2 linked regions of the Bosea sp. 685 genome follow. The protein of the gene in region 1 binds, or shares a complex with, the protein of each later gene. Links are inferred from orthologs where the notes say so. Each region holds a gene or a part of one and is shown on either strand. Other genes may lie near its edges. The genes, in order: dapF and RMR04_RS04785.

Region 1 (3,301 bases):
AGCTGGTCATGCGATTCTCAGGGCGCAAGCCCGAGAATGACGCTTCAGGCCCGAATACGCCCCGCGCTCAGCGCGGCTGGACGTAGACGTTGATCTCGAGGTTCGGATCGCCCGGATCGTTCAGATCGCTGACATACTCCTCGAGGAAGGCGTCCTTCACCACGATGCTCTTGGCTTCGAGATAGGCCGTGATCGTCTCATAGGTCGAATCGATGTCGTCATAGGGCGCGACATGGACGAAGCGCAGCGAGGGTCCAGCCGGGGACAGGCCGACCTTGACGCCGCGCGCGAATTCCGAGGTCCGCGCCCCCTCCGGCGCCTGCCCGACCGGCAGCATCGCCTCGAAGCGGAAACCATTGTCGTCGGTTTCGACGAAGAGCGTCAGCGGCCGGCCGGCGATCGGCAGCCCAGCCTTGGCCGCCTCCTCGCGCAGAATCTTGAAACTCTCGCTCAGGCGCTGGAAGCCCTGATCCCAGCTCGACTGGCCGGCAAGCGACAGCACCGGCTTGGAGACGAGCAGGACGGCGTCGACATCGCTCGAATCGCCCCGCTTGCCGGCGAGCGTCGCGTTCGGATCAGGCAGGCCCGCCTGCTGCTGCGGCACGGGCGGCACCGGCAGCGCCGGACCGGGGGCCGGCAGGGTCGGAGGCGGCTGGACCGGTTGCGGCTCGGGCGGAAGCGGCGACGCCGGCGGGGGCTGGACGGGCTGCGGCGCGGCAGGCCCCTGCAGCACCGGGGGCGGTTGAACCGGCTGCGGCTCGGGAACGGACGGGGCGGCCTGCGCCTGCGCAGGAGCAGCCGCACCCGGCGGCGGCGCGAGCGGGGCGGACTCAACAGCCGTCGGAGGCGCGACACGCGTCTGCGCGAAGGCAGGCATGGAGGCACCAAGCAGCGCTGCGAGCGCCAGAACACCAATCCGGGAAATCCGCATCATCATGGTCCTGACCAAAAAGAACGATTCGCGCCCTTGCAGCGCAACATAGAATGTCCACCTTCACGCAGGAACGGGCGAAGGGTGGCTTTTTCGCGTCGGCTCCCTCATAGACGCCGTAGTTTGTGGACGTGTGACCGAATGAACGCTCTGGCAACCCGCCGGTTCCTGAAGATGAACGGTCTGGGCAACCAGATCACCGTGCTCGACCTGCGCGGATCACAGCTGCGCGTCAGCGAATCCGATGCGCGTGCCATCGCAGCGCAACCCGGCGCCCGGTTCGACCAGCTCATGGTGCTGCATGACGCCCTGACGCCCGGTACAGACGCCTATATCCGGATTTACAACACCGACGGCTCGGAAGCCGGCGCCTGCGGCAACGGCACGCGCTGCGTCGCCTGGGCGATGATGGCCGACCCTGCCATGGGCAATCCGTCGAAGACCCGGCTGACGCTCCAGACCAAGGCCGGCCTCCTGCCGGCTGTGCGCGAGAGCGAGCTCGTCTTCACCGTCGACATGGGTGCGCCCCGCCTCGCCTGGGACGAGATCCCGCTCGCCGAACCGTTCCACGACACCGCCCATTTCGAATTGCAGATCGGCCCGATCGACGATCCGATCCTGCATACGCCCTGCGCGGTCAACATGGGCAACCCGCATGCGGTCTTCTTCGTCGACGATCCCTATCGCTTCAATCTGGAGCAGATCGGGCCGCTGCTTGAGAACCATCCGATCTTCCCCGACCGCGCCAATATCGAGCTCGCGGCGGTGACGGCGCCCGATCACATCGTGCTGCGCGTCTGGGAGCGCGGCGCCGGCATCACCCAGGCCTGCGGCTCGGGCGCTTGCGCGGCCCTAGTCGCAGCGGTGCGGCGCGAATTATCCGCCCGCAAGGCGGTCGTCAGCCTGCCCGGCGGCGATCTCACCATCGAATGGCGCGAGCGCGACGGCCATGTGCTGATGACCGGCCCGGTCGCCTTCGAATGGGAAGGCGTGATCGAGCCGGACTGGTTCGAGAGGGCGGCCTGATGGCGCTGGAGGTCGTCACCTTCGGCTGCCGCCTCAACATCGTCGAGAGCGAGGCGATCCGCGAGCGGGCGCAGGCGGCCGGCCTCGACGACCTCGCTATCGTCAACAGCTGCGCCGTCACCAGTGAGGCGACGCGCCAGGCCAGGCAGGCGATCCGTCGATTGAAGCGCGAGCAGCCTGGCCGGCCGGTGGTGGTCACGGGCTGCGCCGCGCAGATCGAGCCCGCCCGCTTCGCCGCCATGCCGGAAACCGCGCGCGTTCTCGGCAATGCCGAGAAGATGAGGCCCGAGACCTGGGCGGCGCTCGCCCGCTCCAACAGCTTGCTCGGCGACGCCGAGGCCGCAGCCGACGACAAGATCGCCGTCTCCGACATCATGGCGCAGACGACCCTGTCCGATGCCCGAACCGGCCGCTTTGCCGCCCATACACGCGGCTTCGTCCAGATCCAGAACGGCTGCGACCATCGCTGCACCTTCTGCGTGATCCCGTTCGGCCGGGGCAATTCGCGCTCGCTCGCGCTGACCGAGGCGGTCGCGCAATGCCGCCGGCTGAGCGAAGCCGGCGCGAGAGAGATCGTGCTGACGGGCGTCGACCTGACGAGCTATGGCCGCGACCTGCGGGATGCGCCGAGCTTGGGCCGGCTGGTGCAGGCGATCTTGCGCGCCTTGCCCGAATTGCCGCGCCTGCGCCTCTCCTCGATCGATGCGGTCGAAGTCGATGACGAACTCCGCGAGGCGATTGCGACCGAACCGCGCCTGATGCCGCATTTGCATCTCTCGCTGCAGGCCGGAGACGATTTGATCCTGAAGCGGATGAAGCGTCGGCACGGCCGCGAGGATGCGATCCGCTTCTGCGCGGAGATGCGGGTCTTGCGGCCCGACATCGTCTTCGGCGCCGATTTGATCGCCGGTTTCCCGACGGAGGACGAGGCGATGTTCTCGCGCTCGCTCTCCTTGGTCGAGGAATGCGGCCTGAGCTTCGTCCATGTCTTCCCCTATTCGCCGCGCCCGGGCACACCGGCCGCGCGCATGCCGCAATTGCCGGGGGGCATCGTCTCGGAACGGGCGAGCCGCCTGCGCGAAGCCGCTCGCGACGCCCACCGGCAGCATCTCGACGCCCGCCTCGGCCGGCCGCTCTCGGTGCTGACCGAACGCGGCAACACCGGCCGCGCCGAGGATTTCACGCTGGTGCGCTTCCAGCGCGACGTCGCGCCCGGCGAGATCGTGGCCGTCCTGGCGCAAGAGGCGGACGAAAAGGCGCTGCTCGCCGCCTGATACAGAGCATTTCCGCGTTTCTCCGAATCGCGGAAATGCTCTAGTTCCTTGTTTTGACGCGTTTTCTCCG
Region 2 (3,305 bases), 600 kb from region 1 along the record:
CACTCGACGCGCGGCTCGCCACACGACAAGACTAGGCGCGCGGGCCGTTGATTCGGGCCGCGCGATCATGCTGCCGGGAACCGGACTCGCTCTCGGGGACCGGCATGCTTGCTTAAAGTCTTTGCTCTCTTAGCTGAGGACGGCTGCCCTTGGCCGGAACGCCGCTCACCGAGCTCAATCGGCCGCTCGGCCAGAATCGCCCCGCGCCTCATGGCAAACCATGGGGCCTTTGGCTTGCCATGGGGGCAAGCGGCGCTGTGGGCCTTGCGGTCATCGCTCTCCTGCTCCTCATCGCGACGCGCCGCGATCCCGATGGCGGCGAGCCGATGGCGACGGCGCTGATCGAAAAGCGTAGCCCCCAATCGCAAGCCTCATCGTCCGCTCCGACGACTTCCACTCCGGAACTCCGGACCCAGGCCAGCGCCAGTCAGCTAGAAACCGAAGCCGGCGTGACCGTGGTGCGCCCGGGCGCAGGCGCGGAAGCGCCTGGCTCGATCGTCATCACCATTCCCGACAGCCCTGCGACGATAAAGCTCGCCCCCTCCCCCGACAGCCGGCTGGTCGAGCGCACGCGCTACGGCCTGCTGCCGAAGACCGGCCCCGACGGCGCGACGCCCGCCCAGATCTATGCCCGCCCGCTCGGGCCGCAGCCCACGACCAAGCCGGCAGGGCGGATAGCCCTCCTCGTCGGCGGCCTCGGCATCAGCCAGAGCGGCACTGCCGACGCCATCGCCAAATTGCCGGGCGCGGTGTCGCTGGCCTTCGCGCCCTATGGTCCGGAGCTGGAGCGCACGGTCCAGCGTGCGCGCGGCGAGGGCCACGAGATCTTCCTCCAGGTGCCGATGGAGCCGTTCGACTATCCCGACAACGACCCTGGCCCGCAAACCCTGCTGACCGGCCCGAAGGCGGCTGAGAATATCGACCGGCTGCAATGGGTGCTCGGGCGCTTCACCGGCTATGTCGGCATCGTCAATTTCCTCGGCGGGCGCCTGACCGCGGACGACGCCGCGCTCTCGCCGATCCTGCGCGAGATCTCCGGACGCGGGCTCATCGTCGTCGATGACGGCTCCTCCTCGCGCAGCCTGCTCGCGACCTCGGCCACGCGCGCCCAGATCCCGGCGATGAAGGTCGATCGCGTCATCGACACGGTCGCCCGGGCCGACGCGATCGACAAGGAACTCGCCATGCTGGAAGCGCTGGCGCGCGAGCAGGGCATCGTCATCGCCTCGGCGAGCGCCCTGCCCGTCTCGATCGAGCGGATCGCGCGCTGGGCCCAGTCGCTCGAGGCCAAGGGCATCCTCGTCGTGCCGGTCAGCGCGGCGCGCGGCTTCCGAAACCCGTCCTCGACAGGCTCTCTGCGATGATCGCTTCCCCACCCAAGGGCTATCGACCTTGCGTCGGCCTCGCGCTGTTCAATAGGCAGGGCCTCGTCTTCATGGGACGGCGCGCCAATCGCAGCCTGCGCGAGCATGTCGCGGAAGGCCATGAATGGCAGATGCCGCAGGGCGGCATCGATGCGGGCGAGACGCCGCTCCAGGCGGCGAGGCGCGAGTTGCAGGAGGAGACCAACGTCACCTCCGCGACCCTGCTCGCTGAGGCGCCCGGCTGGCTCAGCTACGACCTGCCTGTCGATATCGGCAAGGAGGCCTGGAGGGGGCGCTGGCGCGGCCAGGCACAGAAATGGTTCGCCTTCCGCCTCGACGGCCCTGATGACGAGATCAATACGCTTACCCCCGCCGGCGGCCACAAGGCCGAGTTCGACGCCTGGCGCTGGGAGAAGCTGGAGCGGACGCCTGCCTTGATCATCCCCTTCAAGCGCGAGGTCTATCTTGAGGTCGCGACATTGTTTGCGCCCTTCGCCAAACCTTAGAGCATCGCTCCGAAAAGCAGAGTCCGGTTTTCGGAAGAAGTCGATGCAAACTCAAAGAGTTACAGCGTCGGACCGATACTGTAACGGTTGCGCCTCCAGCTCAATCCCCCAATTCTCCTTCCCCTTGGGCACATCCGCGTTAAATTGAGCCGACGAATGATTCGCCCGCCGGGCCTGCCCCGACGCGGCTGTCATGAAACCCACATGCAGCGGGGTGACGCTCTAGGAATGGTTGATTCGGTCAGCAGATTGCACGCCGCCGTCCTCGCAGCACGTTCGCGCGATCCCGCCTTTTCGCGCACCGCCAAGCTGCTCGGCGAAGGCATGCCGAAAATGGCCAAGAAGGTCGCCGAGGAGGCCGTCGAGGTCGGGCTCGAAGCCGTGCAGGGCGACCGCCGCCGCACCATCCTCGAAAGCGCCGACCTGATCTATAATCTGGTGGTGCTCTGGAGCGAGATCGGCATCGCGCCCGACGATGTCTGGCGCGAGATCGACCGCCGCGAGCAGCTCTACGGCATCGCCGAGAAGCTGCCTAAGGGCCGCCCGATCAAGCTCGCCCAGCAGATCGACGTGGGCTGACGGCCGGTCCCACCTCTCGCCGTCATCCTGGGCTTCGCCCTCGGGTCCGATCTTCGATCGGCCCAAGGATAAACTCCGCGAAGTCCCGGGATCCATCGTAGAGCTCCGGAGCCCTCCGATGGATCCCGGAGCTGCGCCGCTTACGCGGCTTGTCCAGGATGACGACGAGGTTCGTTCGCCCTTTCCGGATAGATCAGCTCAGCATCCGCGTATCGCCGCAGACCGAGACCTCCTGGCCCGAGATCGTCTTGCCGAAGGGCGAGGCCAGGAAAACGATCTGCTTGGCGATGTCGTTTGGATCGACGAAGCGCTTGATCGAGACGCCGGCAAAGAGCCGCGCCGCCATCTCGTCATGCGAGATATTCATGCTGCGCGCCTTGTTGGCGATGACGCTCTGGATGCGCGCGCCGTCGACCAGCCCCGGGCAGATCGCGTTCGCCCTGATGCCGAACTCGCCGAGTTCGGCGGCCAGCGCCTTGGTGAAGCCGATCACGCCCCATTTCGCCGCCGCATAAGGCGAGCGCAAGGGAAAGCCGTGCTTCCCCGCCTGGCTCGACAGGTTGACGATGCTGGCGTTGGCGGACTGCTTGAGATGCTCCACCGCAAGCCGCGTGCAGTTGAACTGGCCGGTCAGGTCGATGGCGACGCAAGCGTCCCAGTCCGCCGGATCGATCTCATCGACGCGGCCTGTCGGCCCGGCGATGCCGGCATTGTTGACCAGGCAGTCGAGCCCGCCCAACGCCGCCAGCGCCTCCCCGAACATCCCGCCCACGGCCTTGCGGTCGGAGACGTCGCAGACCGATTGCGTGATCGCCGGGTCGCTTTGCGCCATCGCGGCCAGCCCATCACGATCGAC

Evidence for each region.
Region 2: the proteins of dapF (region 1) and RMR04_RS04785 are in contact, whole or in part, in a solved structure (PDB 5YGU), measured with the Escherichia coli proteins. The link is inferred for Bosea sp. 685 from one-to-one orthologs.

Annotation. Positions count from the first base shown.
Region 1 is NZ_CP134779.1:1,396,998-1,400,298, reverse strand. Bases 26-3,014 are described here. They hold dapF (diaminopimelate epimerase), read left to right. Parts: upstream 26-1,072; coding sequence 1,073-1,957; downstream 1,958-3,014. Other genes in these bases: mtaB (tRNA (N(6)-L-threonylcarbamoyladenosine(37)-C(2))-methylthiotransferase MtaB), read left to right, coding at 1,957-3,014; RMR04_RS07805 (GyrI-like domain-containing protein), read right to left, coding at 68-931. In the rest of the region: more of mtaB, read left to right, coding at 3,015-3,231. UniProt on the Escherichia coli protein: Involved in the succinylase branch of the L-lysine biosynthesis and in the biosynthesis of the pentapeptide incorporated in the peptidoglycan moiety. Catalyzes the stereoinversion of LL-2,6-diaminopimelate (L,L-DAP) to meso-diaminopimelate (meso-DAP).
Region 2 is NZ_CP134779.1:801,883-805,187, reverse strand. The notes cover bases 123-3,115. They hold RMR04_RS04785 (RNA pyrophosphohydrolase), read left to right. Parts: upstream 123-1,360; coding sequence 1,361-1,870; downstream 1,871-3,115. Other genes in these bases: RMR04_RS04775 (SDR family oxidoreductase), read right to left, coding at 2,643-3,115; hisE (phosphoribosyl-ATP diphosphatase), read left to right, coding at 2,099-2,449; RMR04_RS04790 (divergent polysaccharide deacetylase family protein), read left to right, coding at 150-1,364. Outside these bases: more of RMR04_RS04775, read right to left, coding at 3,116-3,305. UniProt on the Escherichia coli protein: Master regulator of 5'-end-dependent mRNA decay.